One region of the Kitasatospora sp. NPDC098652 genome, then DNA from elsewhere that is predicted to be linked to it. Evidence: riboswitches for the same ligand, from Rfam matches in the RefSeq annotation. Region 1 holds a riboswitch; each other region holds the start of a gene.
What was found. A riboswitch is a leader RNA that binds a small molecule or an ion and turns the genes downstream of it on or off. The one in region 1 is predicted to bind cyclic di-AMP.

Region 1 (7,035 bases):
GGCGCAGGGAGACCGCCACGGACTGGGGGGTGAGGACGCCGGCCGCGACGTGGGGGAGGAGGGGGAGGTAGAGCTGGTAGCTGAACGGCGTGACCAGCGTGATCTCGGCCTCCGACGGCGAGAGCTTGCGTTCGAGGCGGCGGGCGCACTCCAGGCCTGCGAAGCCACCGCCCACGATCAGGATCCGAGGTCGTTCCATCGCTCATCCCTTTGCCGTACAGGTCGTACCGGAAGGCCCCCATTACTGTCCGCCACACTCGCACGGAGCAGCGGGGGCTGCCACCGGGGTGGGGCGGAGGGGGGAGGAGGGGCGGATGGGGGCTCAGGTCGGGGGCCGGGGCGGGGCGGGGAGGCGCGGACCGGTGCGTACGGGGGCGGGGCGGGGCACCGATAGGCTGTCGGTCGTGCTCCCCGAGGTGACGGCGATCCGGTACGTGACGCCACTGCGAGAAGGCGGCTCGATGCCGGGCCTGGTCGAGGCCGACGACCGGCGGCTGTACGCGCTGAAATGGGTCGGCGCCGCGCAGGGCCGGAAGGCGCTGGTCGCGGAGGTGCTGGCCGGCGAGCTGGGGCGGCGGCTGGGCCTGCCGGTGCCGGAGCTGGTGACCGTCGACCTGGATCCGGTGCTCGCGCGCAGCGAGCCGGACCACCAGATCCAGGACCAGATGCGGGCCAGCGGCGGGACCAACCTCGGGATGGCCTTCGTCAGCGGGGCACTGAACTTCGACCCGCTCTGCTTCGAGGTGGACCCCGAACTGGCCGGGCAGGTGCTCTGGTTCGACGCGCTGATCGGCAACGTCGACCGGTCCTGGCGCAACCCCAACCTGCTGGTGGCGACCGGCGGGCTGCGCCTGATCGACCACGGCGCGAGCCTGATCTTCCACCACAACTGGGCCGGTGCCGCGGGCTGGGCGCGCCGCCCGTACGACGCCTCCGACCATGCGCTGCTGCGCGCCCGGCCGGACCTGGCGGCGGCGGACAAGGCGCTCGCGCCGATCGCGGAGGAGGCCGTCGAGGTGGCGGTGGCGCGGATTCCCGAGGTGTGGTTGGTGGACGAGTTCGGTTTCGACTCGCCCGAGGACGTGCGCGCCGCGTACCGCGCCCAGCTGACCGAGCGACTGGCCGGTCCGCGGGACTGGCTGCCGGAGGTGTCCGCATGACCGAGCCGCTGCCGGCCGCGCTGCCGGCCGTCGTGGAGCTGCACGACTACGAGTACGCCGTGATCAGGGCGGTGCCGCGGGTCGAGCGGGGTGAGTGCGTGAACGTCGGGGTGCTGCTGTACTGCCGGCAGAGTGCCCACCTGGGGGCGCGGACCCACCTGGACCAGGCCCGGCTGCTGGCGCTGGACCCGGTCGCGGACGTCCAGGGGGTGCGCCGGGCGTTGCAGGGGATCGAGGCGGTCTGCCTGGGCGGGCCGCAGGCCGGTCCGGCGGCCGCGGACAGCCCCGGGCAGCGGTTCCGCTGGCTGACGGCGCCGCGCAGCGCCGTCGTCCAGCCGGGGCCGGTGCACACCGGGCTGACCGCGGACCCGGAGGCCGAGCTGCGGCGGCTGTTCGACCAGCTGGTGCTCTGACCCTGCCGCTGCGCCCCGCCCCGAACGGGTGGCTGTGAGGCGGCTCGCCGACGGTTGCCGTGGTCAAAGCTTGAGTTACTGAAGCACTCGGCCGTACGCTGGCCCCATGGGTTCGATCTCGACGACGACCGTACCGACCAACGCCGAGCTGATGGAGGCGTTGGCCGCCGTCGGTGCCGCGTACTTCCAGGACTTCGCGGCGGCCGCGGCCCGGCACGGGCTGTCCTCCTCCCAGGCCAAGGCGCTGGGCTCGGTGCAGGAGCCGGTGCCGATGCGCGCGCTGGCCGGGCGACTGGGCTGCGACGCGTCGAACGTGACCGGGATCGTGGACCGGCTGGAGACGCTGGGCCTGGCCAACCGGGAGGCGGCCGCCGGTGACCGCCGGGTGAAGATCGTGGTGATCACGGCCGAGGGCCGGGAGATCCTCAACCGGATCCGCGGCGAGATGGCCCGCACCCACCAGGCCTTCGAGGCGATGACCGACGAGCAGCGGATCGCCCTGCACTCGATCTGCCGGCAGGTGCTGCCCGTCCTGGCCGGCCGGACGGTTGCGCCGCAGTAGCGCCAAGGCTCTACGGGCGTAGCGCGTTGGCGGCTGCAGGGGGCGTGACCTCGGCTGTTAGGCTTGCGAAGCGTGAGCGCGAAGCCCCAGATCCCCAATGTCCTGGCCTCCCGGTACGCCTCGGCGACCCTGGCCCAGCTGTGGTCCCCCGAGCACAAGGTGGTCCTCGAGCGCCACCTGTGGCTCGCCGTCCTGAAGGCCCAGCAGGACCTCGGTGTCGAGGTGCCCGCGAATGCCGTCGCCGACTACGAGCGGGTGATCGACCAGGTCGACCTCGGCTCGATCGCCGCCCGTGAGCGGGTCACCCGCCACGACGTGAAGGCCCGGATCGAGGAGTTCAGCGAGCTCGCCGGCCACGAGCAGATCCACAAGGGCATGACCTCCCGGGACCTGACCGAGAACGTCGAGCAGCTCCAGATCCGCCAGTCCCTGGAGCACGTCCGGGACCGCACGGTCGCCGTCCTGGTGCGCCTGGCCAAGCTGTCCGCCCAGCACTCCGAGCTGGTCATGGCCGGCCGCTCGCACAACGTGGCCGCGCAGGCCACCACCCTGGGCAAGCGGTTCGCGTCGATCACCGACGAGCTGCTGGTCGCCTTCCGCCGCCTGGAGGAGCTGATCGCCCGCTACCCGCTGCGCGGGATCAAGGGCCCGGTCGGCACCGCCCAGGACATGCTGGACCTGCTCGGTGGCGACACCCAGAAGCTGGCCGAGCTGGAGCGCCGGGTCGCCGGCCACCTCGGCTTCGACCACGTGCTGACCAGCGTCGGCCAGGTCTACCCGCGCTCGCTGGACTTCGAGGTGCTCACCGCCCTCGTCCAGCTGGCCGCCGCGCCGTCCAGCCTGGCCAAGACCATCCGCCTGATGGCCGGCCACGAGCTGGTCACGGAGGGCTTCAAGGAGGGCCAGGTCGGCTCCTCCGCGATGCCGCACAAGATGAACACCCGCTCCTGCGAGCGCGTCAACGGCCTGGCCGTCATCCTGCGCGGCTACGCGTCGATGACCGGCGAGCTGGCCGGTGACCAGTGGAACGAGGGCGACGTCTCCTGCTCCGTGGTGCGCCGGGTCGCGCTGCCGGACGCCTTCTTCGCCTTCGACGGCCTGCTGGAGACCTTCCTCACCGTCCTGGACGAGTTCGGCGCCTTCCCGGCCGTGATCGAGGCCGAGCTGGACCGCTACCTGCCGTTCCTGGCCACCACCAAGGTGCTGATGGGCGCGGTGCGCGCGGGCGTCGGCCGGGAGACCGGCCACGAGGTCATCAAGGAGCACGCCGTCGCCTCGGCGCTGGCGATGCGCGCCGGAGCCCGGGAGAACGAGCTGCTGGACCGGCTCGCCGCCGACGAGCGGATCCCGCTGGACCGGGCCGCGCTGGACGCGCTGCTCGCCGACCGGCTGTCCTTCACCGGTGCGGCCGGGGCGCAGGTCGCCGAGGTCGTCCGCCAGGTGGAGGCCGTCGCGGCGGCCTACCCGGAGGCGGCCAAGTACGCTCCGGGTGACATCCTCTGACGCGCCGTTGAACTGACGTGGCGTCAGTTCTCCGACGAGGGCCCTGCCGCCGTTCCGGTGGCGGGGCCCTCGTGCGTCCGGGGGCGGCCCGGGTCGAGCGGCGGGGTGGTGGTGGCGCAGGGCCAGTCGCAGTTCGGCTCGGCCACCGGGCGCTCCTCCTCCGGCGCCAGCACGTTGCCCCGGACGGTGGCGAAGGCGATCAGCCCGCCGGCGGCCAGCAGGCCCGCGCAGATCAGCATCGCGGTGTGGAAGGCGGAGTCCACCGCGGACGGCACCCGGTAGGCGTCGCCGCTCAGTCCGGCCAGGGCCGGCAGGGCGGCCACCGCGAGCAGGCCGGCCGCGCGGGCGGCGGCGTTGTTGACGCCGCTGGCGATGCCCGCGTGCCGCACCTCGACGGCGGCCAGCACGGTGGCGGTCAGCGGTGCGACCAGCAGCGTCATCCCGGAGCCCATCACCGCGACGGCGGGCAGTACGTCCGCCCAGTAGGAGGAGCCGGGGCCGGTGCGCAGCATCAGCAGGACCCCGGCGGCGCACAGCAGCGGGCCGACGGTGAGCGGGACGCGCGGGCCGATCCGCTTGCCGAGCCGCCCGGCGCGCGCGGACAGGGTCAGCATCAGCAGCGTGATCGGCACCAGGGCGAAGCCGGAGACCAGCGGGGAGAAGCCCGAGACGATCTGCAACTGCACCACCAGGAGGAAGAAGACCCCGCTGAACGCCGCGTAGACGCAGAGGGTGACCAGGTTCACGGCGGTGAACAGCCGGGAGGAGAACAGTCCGAGCGGCAGCATCGGGTCGGGTGCGCGCCGCTCGACGGCCACGAAGGCGGCGGCCAGCAGCAGCCCGAGCGCACCGGTGACCCAGACCGCGGGGGACAGTCCCTCCCCGGCGGCGGTGAGCGCGTAGGTGACGGCGCCGAGCGCGAGGGCGGCGAGCAGGGCGCCGGGCACGTCGAAGCGGCCGGCGGCGGACTCGTCCCGGCTCTCCGGGACGTAACGGGAGGTCACCGCGATCACGGCGGCGGCCAGCGGCAGGTTCAGCAGGAAGATCCAGCGCCAGCCGGGGCCGTCCACCAGCCAGCCGCCGAGGAAGGGGCCGACGGCCGCCGACACCCCGCCCAGGCCGGACCAGAGGCCGACCGCCGCCGAGCGGTCGTCCGGGTGGAAGACCGCCTGGAGCATGGCGAGCGAGCCCGGGGTGAGCAGCGCCCCGCCGATGCCCTGGACGGCGCGGGCGGCGATCAGCACGTGGATGGTCGGGGCCGCGGCGCAGGCCGCGGAGGCGACGGCGAACCAGACCACGCCGATCAGGAAGACCCGGCGCCGTCCGTAGCGGTCGCCGAGGGCGCCGCCGAGCAGGATCAGACCGGCCAGGGTGAGCAGATAGGCGTTCAGGGTCCATTGCAGGGAGGCGAGGGAGGCGCCGAGGTCGGCGCCGATCCGGGGCAGGGCGACGTTGACGACGGTGCCGTCGAGCATCGCCATGCTGGAGCCGAGCACGGTCGCGAGGAGTACCCAGCGGCCCTGCGCGGTGCCCAGGCGCAGAGTGCCGGCTTGAGAGGTGGCCACGGGCCGAATCCTGCGCCCGCCGGGGCGCACGTGACAAGGGTCACCGGGTGGTGTGTCGGTCGGTGGCGGTGCGTGAACGGACGGTCGCACGGGGGTGGTGCCCGCGGCGCAGGGTGGTGGATCAGTGGCGCCGGGTGAATGGATCGTGCACTGACCGTGTAGGGGACCATTCGGAGGGTGACAGGGGTGGTGCGGTTTGTTGCCGATTCAAGAGATCGACATTGCTTCACCCGAACGGATGAGTTTTAGTTCAGCGACCGCCCGGCCAGTCCGGACGGATCCACCGGGTGGAACGCCGAGTCCTGCCGCTGCCCGGTGGCTCGCACCGAACTCTGTACGGCAGGAGCGGGGGACCCACAGGTAAGTCGCCGGACCGGAGTTCGCGCCTTTTCGGGCGCGGACCACCAGGGCCGGCTTGGGGTGAAGCCGCGCATGCGGCCGGGCAACTCCAGCCCGAACCCGACAGCTCACCTCGCAGGCGTCGGAGAGGAAAATTCCATGCCTGCACAGGCTCGTCGTATCGCCCTGCCCCGTGCCGCCCGCATCGGCATCGCCACCGCCGTCACCGGCGCCTCGTTCGTCCTGCCGCTCGTGACCGCGATCAGCGCCCAGGCGCACACCACCCCGGCGGCCACCACCGCTCCGGCCGCCTCCGAGGCCGCCGCTCCGGCTGCCGCCCCGGCCGCCCAGCAGAGCTACCGCGTCGTCAGCGGTGACTCCCTGTCGAAGATCGCCGACGTCAAGCACGTCGAGGGCGGCTGGCAGGCGCTGTACGAGCAGAACCGCTCGGTGGTCGGTGCCAACCCGAACCTGATCTTCCCCGGTCAGCAGCTGACCCTCGCCGGTCACGCCGCTGACGCCGCGAAGCCCGCCGCTCCGGCCAAGCCCGCCGCTCCGGCGAAGCCCGCCGCTCCGGCGAAGCCCGCTGCTCCGGCCGGCCAGGACACCTCCGCCGCTGCGGACACCCAGGTGCAGGTCCGGACCGAGGCCGCCAAGCCCGGCGCCCAGCTGCAGACCCAGGTTCAGACCGCCGCCCCGGCCCAGGCCGTCACCGCCGCCCCGGTCGCCGCCACCTCGGGCTACGTCGCCCCGCTCGCCAACCCGGTGCTGGGTGAGGCCTACGGCGTGGCCGGCTCGATGTGGGCCTCCGGCCACCACACCGGCCAGGACTTCGTCGCCGCCACCGGCACCCCGCTGCGCGCCGTCGCCAACGGTGTCGTGGTGAAGGCCGGCAATGGCGGCGCGTACGGCAACGAGGTCGAGATCAAGCTCGCCGACGGCAAGTACGCCCAGTACGCGCACCTGTCCTCGATCGGCGTGAGCATCGGTCAGACCGTCACCGTCGGTCAGCAGCTCGGCCTCTCCGGTGCGACCGGCAACGTGACCGGCCCGCACCTGCACTTCGAGATCCGTACCGGTCCGGAGTACGGCTCGGACATCGACCCGGTCGCCTACCTGCGGGCGCACGGCGTCGCGCTCTGACCCTTTGGGTCCTTCCGCAGGGACGTGTGAACCACCGCTGATGCGGGGCGAATCGACCGCCCGGGATGGTCATGTCGGGTGACCGCTCGACCGGGTGATCGCCGCACCAGTGGACCTGGGCGCGGGACACGCCCAAGGCCGGCCCGGCCGTACGGGACAACTCTCGTACGGCCGGGCCGGCCGCTGCCGTTTCCCGGCTCGGGGGGCGAGTTGGGGCGGGCGGAGGTCAGTTCCGGCGGGCCGGGAGGTCGTGTTCGGCGGCGGTCAGCAGCTCGTGCATCCGGTGGCCGAAGTCCTCGGTGTCGCGGGCGGGTTCGGGGAAGACCAGGCGGACGTCGCGGTGGCCGTGC
Region 2 (7,035 bases), on a different contig from region 1:
CGTGTTCGAGGCGGAGACCGGCTGCGGCAGCGGACCGGACGCCACCCTGCTCGACGGCACCGCGCCGGCCGGCCGGGTCGAAATCGGTGGTCGGCACCGGCGCTCGGCCTAGGGCGCGTCTTGTGGATCAGGCCAGGCCCTAGCGCCGCACGGCGCACGGCCGGCCGAGGAACGCCCCGGGAGGACCACACCCCGGGCCCTCCGGCCCGCCCCCGCGCCGGGCCGGCCCGCGACCCCGGCGCCGGTGGCGACTCCCCGCTCCGGGTACCGCGACTCCGGGCCCGCAGCACCGGCGGGAGCATCCGCGGCAGCACCCGCACCACCCCGGCAGGCCCCGCCGGACGGTCCGCCACCGGACCGCTCACGAGCGCACGGGGCCGCCGCCCCCGGCCCCGGACAAAGACAAAGGCCGTCGTGGTGTCAGCACCCACGACGGCCCCCCGATGGTGGAGCAGCGGCCGGTCAGACCGCGAGGTGGTCGAACTCCCCGTCCTTGGCACCCAGCAGCAGGGCCGCGATCTCGGCCCGGGTGTAGATGAGCGCCGGGCCGTCCGGGAAGCGCGAGTTGCGCATCGCCACGTCGCCGCCCGGCAGGGCCGCGAACTCGACGCAGTTGCCCTGGGAGTTGCTGTGCCGGCTCTTCTGCCAGACCACCCCCGTGAGCTCGGCGGCGGCCATCCCGTTGTAGGCGTGGTTGGAGCCGTGCGTGTCCTGCGAGTCGTGCATAGAAGTCTCCCGAAGAGCTCCGGAGTTGTCGTCCAGCGCGGCGCCCCGGCACCCGCCGAACGAACGGACCGGCCCCGTACCGGCCCGGCACAACGCCTCACTTGACGCGATGATAGCCGCAGTGCACGTGCATCAGCACGGGACATTGCAGGTGCACGAGGCTTTTCGACGGTCGCCGCGAACTCTTCACGGACCCTTCTCCTGACGGTACGTAAACGGACATAGGCGATTGAATCGACGGTCCGTCCATAACCGGCCGTGAGCGGTTCCCCGCTGAATGTTGATCTTCGAATGCCGGGAGTCGCCCCGCCGTGACCCTCCGTCAGGCCGCCCGGCGACTGTGAGACATCTCACGCCAGACCGGTGCAACGCGCCGCCCCACCGGATGCGTCAGGGCAACTGAGGGGCTCCGTACGGGGCTTGGGCGAGGAATGTCCGGATTGTAGGCAATCGCCCCGGACCGGAGCGGCATGAACACGACCCCCGCACCGTGACCACCCGAAACCCGTACGGCAGCCGACTGCAGGCCTGACGGGCAGATGTCCTACGATCTCCGGCATGAGCACCGCAGCCATCCCGGGCGCGCCACTGCCCGTCCGCACTCCAGGCTCCCGTGCGCGGGGGCGCCACCGCCGCCCCGAGCGCCCCGAGATCCGCACCGGCTCGCCGGCCCTGGTGCTCGCCGTACCCGCGACCGCGGGGCCCGAGTCCCGCTCGGTCGTCGCGGAGCTGCTCTCGATCGTCCGCAGCGAGCACGCCGGCGTCCAGGCCGCGGTCGGCTACCTCCCGGCCACCGACGCCGGGGCCGCGGACCCGCAGGAGCACACCGTCGCGGAGCTGCTGGCGGCGGCCGCCGAGGCCGGACTGCCGACGCCCGTCGTGGTGCCGCTGGTCCCGGGCCCGCACGACTTCCTGACCGGGCTTCACGCCGTCGCCGCCGAGTACGGCGCGACCGTCACCGACGCGTTGGGCCCGCACCCGCTGCTGGCCGAGGCCGTCCACGTCCGGCTGTCCGAGGCCGGGCTGGCGCGGGCCGACCGGGCCCGGCTGTTCGCCATCGCGACCGCCGCGGACGGCGTGGTCCTGACCACCGTCGGCGGCGAGGACGCGGCCGCCGCGGCCGGGATCACCGGCGTGCTGCTGGCCGCCCGACTGGCCGTCCCGGTCGTCGCCGCCGCGCTGGACGTGCCCGGCTCGGTCGCCGCCGCCGTCGGCCACCTCAAGGAGACCGGCTCCGAGCGCCCGGCCCTGGCCCCGCTCGTGATCGGTCCGGAGGCGGACTCGGAGCTGCTCGCCGCGGCCGCCGAGGAGACCGGCTGCCCGTCGGCCGCGCCGCTGGGCGCCTACCCGACGGTCGGCCAGCTGATCGCCTCCACCTACCTGGCCGCCCTGCCGGTGCCGACGGCGGAGGAGCTCGCCGAGGCCGAGGCGGAGGCCGCGGCCACCGTCGGGGCCGAGGGTTCCCGGCGGGCCCACGCGGCCGCCGAAGGGCCCCTGGAGGGCTAGCACGACCCGCTGAACGCCCGTCGGCCGCCACCGGCGGAACCCGTACGGCCCGTACCACGCATACCGTCGAAAGGGTCCGGAACGACTTCGTTCCGGACCCTTTCGGCGCGTTCCGATTCACCCCACTGGTGAGCTGGGCCGACAATGCGACGCAATGTCCGTTTCCGGTTCATTTGTCGATGAATATCCGACGGATGGCGAGGGCGTTCCCCGGCGCGCGATTCACGGCCACTCCCCCCGCACCCCGGGCGCGCGCCCTTTGCGCTCCAACGCTCCGTCACCTCTTTCCTGAGGCGGAGCCAGTTATCAGAATCCGCTGCGATATTGCCGGAAAACGATCATTTACGATCATGAATTACGGGCCGTGCGGCGTTTCTCGCTAAACCGTGATGCGCATCACAGGTATTTGCAGTTCTCACTTAAGTCTGCTTAACGTGCTCCCCGTTCGTGACCACACGGACCCAGTTCATCCGCGACGCCGAGTCCTGCCGTCGGATGTCCTGGCAGCGCGAAAACGCATCACGGCAGGAGCGGGGGAACCACAGGTAAGTCGCCCCGGACCGTTCTCCGGAACCGTCCAGGGCTAGGGGTGAAGCCGCGCCCACAGCGCGGCCGGGCAACTCCAGCCCGAATCCGACAGCTCACCTCGCAGGCGTGGGAGAGGACCGCGTCTTCATGCTGCCTTCCAACGGAAACCGCCTGTCCAGCCGCACCCGTCGCGTGATCGCCGCCCTCGGCGTCGCCGGCGTCGGCCTCACCGTCCCCTGCCTCACCACCGGCACCGCGAACGCCGCCCCCGTCGCCACCTGGGACAAGGTCGCCCAGTGCGAGAGCGGCGGCAACTGGAGCATCAACACCGGTAACGGCTTCTACGGCGGCCTCCAGTTCACCTCCAGCACCTGGGCCGCGTTCGGCGGCACCGCCTACGCCCCGCAGGCCAACCAGGCCACCAAGGACCAGCAGATCGCCGTCGCCGAGAAGGTGCTCGCCTCGCAGGGCCCCGGCGCCTGGCCGGTCTGCTCCGTCCAGGCCGGTCTGACCAAGGGCGGCGCCGCGCCCACCGTCGACACCTCGGCCGGCTCCGCCGCCGCCAAGCCCGCCGCCAAGCCGGCCACCCCGAGCAAGCCCGCCGCGAAGCCCGCCAAGCCCGCCGCCCCCGCGCAGGACCAGGCCCAGGCCTCCGGCGACTCCGCGGCCGCCTCCGCCCAGTCCGCCAACAGCACCTGGGCCCAGAAGCGCCAGGCGCAGGCCCAGGCCGGCAGCTACACCGTCGTCGACGGCGACTGGCTGTCCTCGATCGCCGACAAGCACAACATCCAGGGCGGCTGGCAGCGGCTGTACGACCTCAACCGCAGCACCCTGACCGAGGGCCCGGACACCATCTACCCGGGCGAGCAGCTGACCTTCGGTGACGGCGCCTCGGCCCAGGACGACCAGTCCGCCGCCAAGTCCGGCTCGGACTTCACCTGGTTCGACCGCTCGCAGAAGGCCGGCCAGGCCTCGAACGGCGGTGCCGTGAACGCCAAGCCGACCGCCCAGAGCAAGCCGTCCGCCACCAAGCCCGCGTCGAAGCCGGCCGCCCAGGCGCAGACCCCGGCCGCGGCCCCGGCCGCCACCGGCAGCATGGCCGCCGCGGTCTCCTTCGCCCAGTCGAAGATCGGCCAGGCGTACGTCTACGGCGGCACCGGCAACGGCGGCTGGGACTGCTCCGGCCTGACCCAGGCCGCGCTGCGCGCCGCCGGCATCAACATCCCGCGCGTCGCCGCCGACCAGGCCGCCGCCAGCACCCACGTCTCGCTGGACAGCCTGCAGCCGGGCGACCTGCTGTTCTGGTCCAACAACGGCCAGGACTCCGGCGTCTACCACGTCGCCATCTACATCGGCAACGGCCAGTACGTCGAGGCCGCCAACCCGAGCTCGGGCGTCCGCCTCCAGACCATCGCCAACTGGGCCCCGGACTTCGCCGGCCGGGTCTGAGCGACCGCGAACCTAGCGACCGCCAACGGCTGACGCCGGAGCCCCGGGGAGAGCGCACCCGCTCCTCCCGGGGCTCCGGCGTACCCGCAGGCCCGGATTCCGCATGGTCAAACCCCGGCCCACGGGCCGGGCCCGGCCGGGCGGAGCGGAGCGGGCCGGGCCGGGCCGGGCCGCCCCCGAGCCACCGCACGCCGACGGGCCCCGGAGAGCAACCGCCCTCCGGGGCCCGTCAGTTGGCCCGCTCTGCCCGGACCCGCCCGGCCCGGCCAGCGCGGCCCGGCCCGTCCGGCCGTCCGGCCGTCCGGCCGTCCGGGCCGCGGCCGGTTCTCAGCGCGCGCAGGCCCCGGTGGAGCCCCGCATCACCAGCTCCGGCTGGAACATGAACTCCCCACGCTGGGCGGAGTTCCCGCCGACCTCCTCCAGCAGCGCGTCCACCGCCGCCGTCGCCATCGCCTCGACCGGCTGGCGGATGGTGGTCAACGGCGGCTCGGTGAAGGCGATCAGCGGCGAGTCGTCGAAGCCGACCACCGACACGTCCTGCGGCACCGACAGCCCGCGCTGGCGCACCGCCCGGATCGCGCCGAGCGCCATCATGTCGCTGCCGCAGACGATCGCCGTGCAGCCCTTGTCGAGCAGCGCGCCGGCCGCCGCGTGCCCGCCCTCCACGCTGAACAGCGTGTGGTGGACGAGGTCCTCGGCCTCCTCCCCGCTGAGCCCGAGCACCTCGCGCATCGCCGCCGTGAAGCCCTCGATCTTGCGCAGCACCGGCACGTACCGCCGCTGCCCGACCGCCAGGCCGATCCGCTCGTGCCCGAGCTCGGCCAGGTGCTGGACGGCCATCCACATCGCGGAGCGGTCGTCCGGCGAGATGAACGGCGCGTCGATCTTCTCGCTGTAGCCGTTGATCAGCACGAACGGCACCCCGCGCCCGGCCAGCCGGGCGTAGCGGTCGTGGTCGGCCGTGGAGTCGGCGTGCAGCCCGGAGACGAAGACGATGCCCGCCACGCCCCGGTCGACCAGCATCTCGACCAGTTCGTCCTCGGTGGACCCGCCGGGCGTCTGGGTGCACAGCACCGGGGTGAACCCGTGCCGGCTCAGCACCTGCTCGATCACCTGGGCCAGCGCGGGGAAGATCGGGTTGCTCAACTCCGGTGTGATCAGCCCGATCAGGCCCGCACTGCGCTGGCGCAGCCGGGTCGGCCGCTCGTAGCCGAGCACGTCGAGCGCCGCCAGGACGGTCTGCCTGGTGGCCGCGGAGACGTTCGCCTTGCCGTTGAGCACGCGGGAGACGGTGGCTTCGCTGACCCCCGCCTGCGCCGCGATGTCTGAGAGTCGCGCCGTAGTCACGGGCCCAGAGCCTATTGCACCCACGTCAGACCGCCCACCAGCCGGTGCTGTCCGGTGCGAGCACGGTCTCGCCGCCGTCCGTCCCGAGTTCGGTCGAGGAGAGCAGCAGTCGGCCGGGGACGGGTATCCGCACGGGCTCGCCGGTGGTGTTCACCGTGCAGACGAAGGAGCCGCGCCGGAAGGCGAGGGTGCCCTCGGGGGCGTCCAGCCACTCGACCCCGGTGCCGGCGCCGAGGTCGGGCTGCGCCCGGCGGACGGCCAGCGCGCTGCGGTAGAGCTCCAGGGTGGAGGACGGGTCGCCGGTCTGCGCCTCGACGCTCAGCCCGGCCCACTCGGCGGGCTGCGGCAGCCAGGACGGCCCGCCCGCGACCGGTCCGAAGCCGTACGGGGCCTCGGTGCCGGACCACGGGATCGGCACCCGGCAGCCGTCGCGGTAGCCGTCCTGGCCGGCCTGGCGGAAGAAGGACGGGTCCTGGCGGACCTCGTCGGGCAGGTCGGTGACGTCCGGCAGGCCGAGCTCCTCGCCCTGGTAGACGTACGCGGAGCCGGGCAGCGCGAGCATCAGCAGGGTGGCGGCGCGGGCCCGGCGCAGGCCGAGCGCGCGGTCGCCCGGGGTGCGGATCTGGGTGCCGAGGCCGGGCTCGTTGGCGAACCGGGTGGCGTGCCGGGTGACGTCGTGGTTGGACAGCACCCAGGTGGTGGGGGCGTCGACCGGGCGCATCGAGTCGAGCGAGAGGTCGATCACCTCGCGCAGCGCGGCGGCGTCCCAGTCGGTGCCCAGGTACTGGAAGTTGAAGGCCTGGTGCAGTTCGTCGGGGCGGACGTAGTTGGCGGTGCGCTGGACGGTCGGGGTCCAGGCCTCGGCGACGCCGATCCGCTGCCCCGGGTACTCGTCGAGGATCCGGCGCCAGCTGCGGTAGATCTCGTGCACGCCGTCCTGGTCGAAGAACGGCATGACGTCGTTGCCGAGCAGCTTGAGCTGGTCGGCGCCGCCGAGGTCGGGCAGTCCGGGGGCCTTGACCAGGCCGTGGGCGACGTCGATCCGGAAGCCGTCCACGCCCATGTCCAGCCAGAACCGCAGGATCGAGCGGAACTCGTCGGCGACGGCCGGGTTCTCCCAGTTGAAGTCGGGCTGCTCGGGGGCGAACAGGTGCAGGTACCAGTCGCCGGGGGTGCCGTCCGGGTCCTCGGTGCGGGTCCAGGCCGGGCCGCCGAAGATGGACTCCCAGTCGTTGGGCGGGAGTTCGCCGTTCTCGCCCTTGCCGGGGCGGAAGTGGTAGCGGTCGCGCAGCGGGGAGCCGGGGCCCTCGCGCAGGGCGCGCTGGAACCACTCGTGCTGGTCCGAGGAGTGGTTGGGGACGAGGTCGACGATGATCCGCAGGCCGAGCCGGTGGGCGTCCCGGATCAGCGCGTCGGCGTCCAGCAGGGTGCCGAACATCGGGTCCACGGCGCGGTAGTCGGCGACGTCGTAGCCCGCGT
Region 3 (7,035 bases), on a different contig from region 1:
CTGGACAGTCCCGCACGGATCGGCCACCCCGCCGACCTCCAGGCCTTCGAGGTGATCGCCGACCTGGTCGAGGCGGGCCACGCCGAACGGCTGCTGCTCGGCGCCGACACCACCACCCGGACGGCCCGCGAGGTCGGCGGCCCCACCCGGCTGCTCACCGACCTCGCCCCGCGACTGGCCCGCACCTTCGGGCCCGAGCTGTGCGAGCTGCTGCTGGTCGCCAACCCGGCGGCGGCCCTGGCCACCGACTGGCGCAGCCCCTGAGGCCTCCTCTGAACGGCTCCTGAACCGGTCCTGGAACGCTCCCTCATGTGGCCGAGTCCGCCCGCCGGGGTTTGAATCCGAAGAGCCCCTGTCCGGACCACGCCCCAGAGAGGCGGTTCCCGACGATGAACTCGTGGCTCGCCCCCGCCCGGCTCGCCGTCGCGGCCTTCCTGGTCGTCGCGCTCTGCTTCTCCGGCTACCACGCGGCGACGGACGGCTCCGGGGTGGTGAACTTCCTCAGCTACTTCACCAACCTCGCCAACCTTGCCGGAGCGGCCGTCCTCGGCTACGGCGGCTGGGCCGGGCTGACCGGCCGCCGGCCCGTACCGGACACGGTGCGCGGCGCGGTGGTGCTCTACCTGGTGGTCACCGGGTTGGCGTACGGCACGCTGCTGGCGACGTACCCGGCGCCGCTGGTGATCCCTTGGGTGGACGACGTGGTCCACCGCGTGATGCCGCTGCTCGTGCTCGCCGACTGGCTGGTCGACCCGCCCGCCCGGCCCGTCCGGGCCCGGACGGTGCTCGGCTGGCTGGGGTTCCCACTGGTCTACCTGGCGTACGCGCTGCTCCGCGGCCACGCGGTCGGCTGGTACCCGTACCCGTTCCTCGACCCCGCCCGGCACGGCGGCTACCGCCGGATCGCGGGGGCGTGCTTCCTGCTGGCGGTGGCGTTCCTGCTGCTCGGGGCCGCGCTCGCGGCGGTCGGCAACGCCCTGGCCGCCCACCGCGACGCCCGGCAGGGCGTGGCCTCGAACGGTCGGCACGCCCGGGCTACCGGCTGACCGCTACCAGCTGACTGCGACCGGAAGCCTGAGGAGCCTGAGAAGCCTGAGAAGGAGGACGCCGACAGGGCCCGTGCCCGATGGGGGAGGGCACGGGCCCCGCCGGTGACCGGACCGGGGGCTCACATGTGGGTGCCGCCGTCGATCCGGAGCTCGGTGCCGGTGACGAAGGCGCCGTCGTCGGAGGCCAGCATGGCGATCACGCCGGCCACCGTGTCCGGGCCCGCGAAGCCGTGGCCGAGGGCGGGGGAGAGCTTGGCCAGCAGGCCGAAATCGGCGTCGGCGGGCAGGCCCGGATTGTTGGTCATGCCGCTGTCGATGCTGCCCGGAGCGACGCAGACCGCGCGCAGGCCCTGCTTCGAGTACTCCGAGGCGATCGCGTGGGTGAAGGACTGGATGCCGCCCTTGGTCGCGGCGTAGGCGGCCATGTAGGGGTGGGCGAAGCTCGCGGAGGTGGAGCTGAAGTTGACCACCACGCCCTTACCGGTGGCGAGCAGCGCGGGGAGCGCCTCGCGGGTCATCAGGAAGGTGCCGGTCAGGTTCACCGCGAGGAGCTTGTTCCAGAACTCCAGGGTGGTCTGGTGGGTGTGCGAGGAGCGGAGGATGCCGGCGGCGTTCACCAGGACGTCCAGACCGCCCAGGCCCGCGACGGCCTCGGCGACGCCCGCCACCACGGCGGCCTCGTCCGAGATGTCCAGGACCTGGATCGTCAGGCGGTCGGCGGTGCCCTCGGCGGCCGCGCGGTCCAGGGTCTTCTTCAGGCCGTCCTCGTTGACGTCGACGGCGACGACCTTCCCGCCCTCGGCGAGGATCCGGTGCACGGTCGCCTGGCCGATGCCAGAGCCGCCGCCGGTGATCAGGACGTTCCGTCCGCTGAAGCGCTCCATGGTGGTCCTCCTTCGTTCGTGGTCTCTCGACCTCAAGAGACACGGTACGTCCATGTGGCACGTTGTGCCAACAGGGCTTGATGTGCCACTCGGGCGCGATGTGTCGTGACCTTGATCGCTTGCGTACGCTGAGCCCTGTGACCGGACGCCCGACCCTGACCCAGCGCCGCCGTGACGCCACCCGGCTGGAGATCGCCCGTACCGCCGCCGCGCTCTTCGCCGAGCAGGGCGCCGAGGCGACCACCGCCGAGGAGATCGCCGCCGCCGCGGGCATCTCGCTGCGCACCTTCTACCGCTACTTCTCCGTCAAGGAGGACGCCGTCGCCCCGCTGCTGGCGGCCGGCGGGCAGCGCTGGATGGACCTGCTGGCCGAGAGCCCGGCGGACGTACCGCTGCGCGAGGCGTTGGAGCGCTCGGCCGTCGAGTCGCTCACCCCGGCCGACGACGCGGCCGTCGAGGCGATGCACTGGACCCGCGACCTGCTGCGCGACCCGCGGCTGGACGGCACCTGGCAGCGGGTCCATGCCGGGTCGGAGGAGCGGCTGCGGGGCGTGCTGGCCGCCCGCTGTCCGGACGGCGTCGATCCGCTGGAGGTCCGGCTGGCCGCGGCCGCGGCCACGGCGGCGATCCGGGTGGCCCTGGAGCAGTGGGCGGGCTCCGACGCGGCTGTCACCGGCCCCGGCTCCCCGCAGGACCTCGGTGCCCGCTGCATGCGCGAACTCACGGTGGGGCTGCGGCTGTGGGCTCAGCCGGCGGGGGAGTAGCGGGCCGGCGGCGAGCGGGCGAAAGCGAACAGACGGCCGCGAACAGGTGACAGCGAACAGCGAACAGATGACAGCGAACAACTTTCGAAATCTGTTATCTGTTATCTGAAAGTTGAACTCTGTCATCTGTTCGCGGCCTGCCCACAGCCCCCGATCAGCTTCCTCACAGCTCCCGCTAGGGTTGGTGCTCGCGCCCCGGTGGGGGAACCGGGGTGACCTCCTCGGATGTCCCTGAACGGAGGGGTGGGAGTTCGAGGCGTGGGAGCAACTGGAACATGGGTCTGACGAGCCACAAGGTGCTGGCACTGGCCGTGCTGATGGCGGTCGTGATGATGGTCGGCACGGTCTGGCTCTGGCCCAGACTCGCCCGGAAGAGCTGGCAGGCGGTGCTCGGCCGGATCGGCGCGCTGCTCGCCACCCAGCTGGCGGTGCTCGCCGCGCTCGGGCTGGTGGCGAACAACTACTTCGCCTTCTACAGCAGTTGGGACGACCTGATGGGCACGGGCAGCACCGGCCCGGTGGTCATCCACAACAAGGCGGACGCCTCCGGCCGACTGCTGGTCGAGACCATAGGCCAGGCCTCGGTCAAGGGCGGCGGCGCCATGGGCCGGGAGCCCAGCCAGTCCGGCGAGATCCGCAAGGTCCGGATCGACGGCAAGGAAAGCCGGCTGTCGACCGAGGGCTACGTCTACCTTCCGCCCCAGTACTTCCAGCCCGAGTACGCGCAGAAGCAGTTCCCGGCCGTGATCGTCAGCACCGGCTTCCCAGGAATCGCCGAGAACCTGATCACCCGCTTCAACTACCCGGGCGCCGCGCTCAAGCTGCTGCAGGAGGGCCGGATGCAGCCGACCGTCATGGTCCTGATGCGCCCCTCGCCCGCGCTGCCGCAGGACACCGAGTGCGAGGACATCCCCGGCGGCGCCCAGTCCGACACGTACTTCACCAAGGACGTCCCGTCGGCGATCCAGGCCAGCTACCGGGTCTCGACCGACCCGCAGGCCTGGGCCTTCATGGGCAACTCCACCGGCGGCTACTGCGCGCTCAAGCTGGCCATGCGCCACCCGGACGTCTTCCCGACCGCCGTGTCCCTCTCCGGGTACTACGAGGCGGCCGACGACCCGACCACCGGCGACCTCTTCGGCGGCAGCAAGCAGCGCCGCAACGAGGCCGACCTGATGTGGCGGTTGAAGAACCTGCCGCAGCCGAACGTCTCCGTGCTGCTGGCCGGCACCAAGAAGGGCGACGGCAACTACAAGCAGGACACCGAGGCGTTCATCGACGCCGCGAAGAGCCCGATGAAGGTCTCCTACAGCATGCTCGAGAACGGCGGCCACAACTTCGAGACCTGGAGCGCCCTGCTGCCGTCCTCGCTGGAGTGGCTGTCCCAGCACCTCAAGGTCCCGAACCAGCCGGGCCACCCGGGCCAGACCGTCTGACGGCGCCGCCCGCGGAACGCACAGGACACGCAGAACACACGGAACAGGGCAGAACACACACGGAACACACCGACCCCCCGGAAGCCGCGGCTCCCGGGGGGTCGGTCCGTTCCGGCGCCGGTCAGGCGACCCGCTCCAGCGTCCCGGTGTGCAACTGGCCGACCCGGCCGCCCTCGCCCTCGAAGGTCCAGAAGGCCCGTACGGTCAGCGCGTTGAGGTCCATCACGTGGCTGACGGTGATCCCGCTCTGTTCCGTCCAGCTGACGAAGTAGATCTCCGGTGCGACCTCGGCGACGTGCAGCCGCACGTCCTCCCACTGGCCCGCCGACTCACCGAGGCCCTCCCAGCGCAGCCGGGTGCCGTCGGCCGAGTAGGAGTTGCGGAAGGCCGCGCCGTTGTCGGCCCGGAAGACGTAGGTGCGGCCGGCGAAGGCGGGCAGGGGCGCGGGCGCGGTCATGGTGGGGCGGAACCTCTTCTCCGGAACGGGGGACGGGTCGTACGGCTCTGGTCGGTGCTCTTGTGCACCGTGGAAAATCCCAGGGCTCCAATTTATCCGACCGGGCGGATACGGGCGGCTCCACGCCACGGATGTCACGGTTCGGCGGTCACGGTACGGTCCGGCACCGTCGTACCGCGCACCGTGTGCGGCGGGCAGTGCGGCCGGCAGTGCGGGCGGGCCGGACGGGGGAACCGGGCGGCGTCGACTCCGGTGATCAACTCGGCCACCACGCAGCGTCGTTGATCGACACCACTGTGAGCTGTGCGACAACCGGCTTGATCAGGTTGTCCGTCCACGGACGGCCTGCCTAGCCTGCAGTCGTCGTCCGCCGTCGCGGACCCCGCCGCCGGGACGCCGAGTCCCGTCCACCCGCCGGCGAGTACCCGAGCACCACAGCGGACGGGAGCGGGGGAACCAAGGTCAGCGCCCGGCCCGTACGCACCAGCGTGCGGGTCGCGGCTAGGGGTGAAGCCGCTCCACAGGCGGCCGGGCAACTGCAGCCCGAATCCGACAGCTCACCTCGCAGGCGTCGCAGAGGATCCCCATGCACCAGCCTGCCCGGCGCCGTCGCGCGCCCCGCCACGCCCGTCCGTCCCACCGTGGCCGCAACGCCGCCCTCGCCACGACCGGGGCGCTCGCCATCACCGGTGCCGGCCTGCTCGGCCTGCCGTCCGTCTCCGGCGCCCAGGCCGCCACCGGCCCGACCGTCACCCAGGACCGGCTCGCCCCCGCCACCATGGTCGCCGGCAAGGCCGGCACCGCCTCGCTGGCCCTGCACTCCTCGTCCTGCTTCACCGCCAGGACCGTCGGCGTCGGCGTCCGTGACGCGCGCGGCACCAACCTGGACTTCCCGGGCAACGCGAGCAACGTGCAGATCTGCCCCGGCGGATTCAACTACACCAGCGCCGCCCGCACCCTGGCCGCCGGGACGTACACCCAGTTCGGCTTCTGGCAGGACCTCGGCGGCGCGTGGCACAACCTGCCCTCGCAGCAGCTGGTGGTCTCGGCCACGGGTACGCCCACGCCGGCCCCCTCCCCGACGGCGACCCCCACCGCGACCCCCACCGCGACCCCCACGGCGAAGCCGACCGCGACCCCCACGGCGACCCCCACCGCGACCCCGACCCAGACCCCGGCCCCGGCCCCGACCAGCACCCCGACCGCCACGGCCACCCCGACGACCCCGGCGCCGTCCTCCCCGATCGCGGGCAAGTCGCTGACCTGGTCCGACGAGTTCAACGGCCCGATCAACTGGGGCCAGCGCTGGGTCGGTGACAAGAGCACCTCGTACAAGTACGGGAACCACAACCCGGACGACAACAAGCTCGACTGGCTGAACAAGAACAACGTCACCGTCGGGAACGGCGTCGCCACGTTCACCGCCACCCCGGGCGGCCCCACCCTGGAGAACGGCAAGCAGTCCTGGAACACCGGCTTCCTGACCACCGAGGGCTCCGCCGAGGGCTTCCAGGTCAAGACCGGCGACTACGCCGAGACCCGGGTCAAGCTGCCCGCCGGCACCGGCGCCTGGCCCGCCCTGTGGACCTGGAAGAACGGCAACGGGGAGATCGACTCCTTCGAGTACCACCCCGACAACCCGAACCTGCTGGAGCTGACCAACCACGTCAACCCCGGCAACCCCGACTACTACACCGATGCGAGCGCCGTCGCCGCCGACCAGTGGGTGACCATCGGCACCTACTACGGCGCCAACTCGGTCGACTGGTACGTCAACGGCGTCAAGGTGTTCTCGGACGGCAAGGGCGTCGGGGCCAACTTCTCGGCGTACCTGATCCTCAACCTCTCGGTGAGCGCCGGCAAGTACCACCCGGCGCCGCAGGGGAACGCCCCGATCACCATGGCCGCCGACTACGTCCGCGTCTACCGGTGACCGCGTCTACCGGTAACCACTTGTACCGGTGACCACGTCCACCGGTGACCACCTGTACCGGTGACCACGTCCACCGGTAACCACGAGCCCGCCCCACCCGTCACCGGGATCCGGCAGCCGCTCACCGGCGGCCGGTGACCGGTGGGGCGATCCGGCCGTCAGCCCTCGGTCGTCTCGACGACCCGGATGTCGAACGGCTCCCGGTGGCGGATGCCGCCCGGGTCGTCCGCGCTGCGCACCTCGACCGAGCCGCCCACCAGGACCCCGAGCGGCAGATCGGGGGAGAGCAGGACCGGGACGAGGGCGGTCGCGCTGCGCCCCTCCTTCAACCCGGAGCCGAAGACGCAGCGCACCTGCCTGCCGCGTGCGACGACCTTGCAGTCCGTGGGGTAGAACGGGGGGTCCGCGCTCACCCCGTCCGGGAGGGTGACCGTCACCGTGAACGGGGACGCGGTGGTGTCCGGGCCCGCGTTGGCGACGAAGGCGTGAATGGTGGTGGTGCCGCCGGGCGA

Region 2: it holds a riboswitch for cyclic di-AMP, as region 1 does, so the genes downstream of both, ACIQWA_RS32580 (transglycosylase family protein) here and ACIQWA_RS38220 (peptidoglycan DD-metalloendopeptidase family protein) in region 1, are expected to answer to the same signal.
Region 3: it holds a riboswitch for cyclic di-AMP, as region 1 does, so the genes downstream of both, ACIQWA_RS04300 (hypothetical protein) here and ACIQWA_RS38220 (peptidoglycan DD-metalloendopeptidase family protein) in region 1, are expected to answer to the same signal.

What each region holds. Positions count from the first base shown of each region.
Region 1 is NZ_JBIWAQ010000034.1:32,083-39,117, forward strand. Features, by position in the region: gene ACIQWA_RS38190 (NAD(P)/FAD-dependent oxidoreductase) at 1-199, opposite strand, end outside; gene ACIQWA_RS38195 (HipA family kinase) at 405-1,160, shown strand; gene ACIQWA_RS38200 (DUF3037 domain-containing protein) at 1,157-1,573, shown strand; gene ACIQWA_RS38205 (MarR family transcriptional regulator) at 1,680-2,135, shown strand; gene purB (adenylosuccinate lyase) at 2,208-3,638, shown strand; gene ACIQWA_RS38215 (MFS transporter) at 3,662-5,119, opposite strand; cyclic di-AMP (ydaO/yuaA leader) riboswitch at 5,517-5,699, shown strand; gene ACIQWA_RS38220 (peptidoglycan DD-metalloendopeptidase family protein) at 5,702-6,685, shown strand; gene ACIQWA_RS38225 (DUF2470 domain-containing protein) at 6,912-7,035, opposite strand, start outside.
Region 2 is NZ_JBIWAQ010000020.1:149,874-156,908, reverse strand. Features, by position in the region: gene ACIQWA_RS32595 (ATP-binding protein) at 1-112, shown strand, start outside; gene ACIQWA_RS32590 (DUF397 domain-containing protein) at 463-726, opposite strand; gene ACIQWA_RS32585 (hypothetical protein) at 1,285-2,232, shown strand; cyclic di-AMP (ydaO/yuaA leader) riboswitch at 2,738-2,900, shown strand; gene ACIQWA_RS32580 (transglycosylase family protein) at 2,908-4,209, shown strand; gene ACIQWA_RS32575 (LacI family DNA-binding transcriptional regulator) at 4,537-5,556, opposite strand; gene ACIQWA_RS32570 (glycoside hydrolase family 13 protein) at 5,582-7,035, opposite strand, start outside.
Region 3 is NZ_JBIWAQ010000002.1:45,447-52,481, reverse strand. Features, by position in the region: gene ACIQWA_RS04330 (phosphotriesterase) at 1-264, shown strand, start outside; gene ACIQWA_RS04325 (Pr6Pr family membrane protein) at 390-1,046, shown strand; gene ACIQWA_RS04320 (SDR family NAD(P)-dependent oxidoreductase) at 1,169-1,933, opposite strand; gene ACIQWA_RS04315 (TetR/AcrR family transcriptional regulator) at 2,071-2,697, shown strand; gene ACIQWA_RS04310 (alpha/beta hydrolase-fold protein) at 2,973-4,133, shown strand; gene ACIQWA_RS04305 (MoaF-related domain-containing protein) at 4,255-4,590, opposite strand; cyclic di-AMP (ydaO/yuaA leader) riboswitch at 5,011-5,174, shown strand; gene ACIQWA_RS04300 (hypothetical protein) at 5,177-6,523, shown strand; gene ACIQWA_RS04295 (hypothetical protein) at 6,682-7,035, opposite strand, start outside.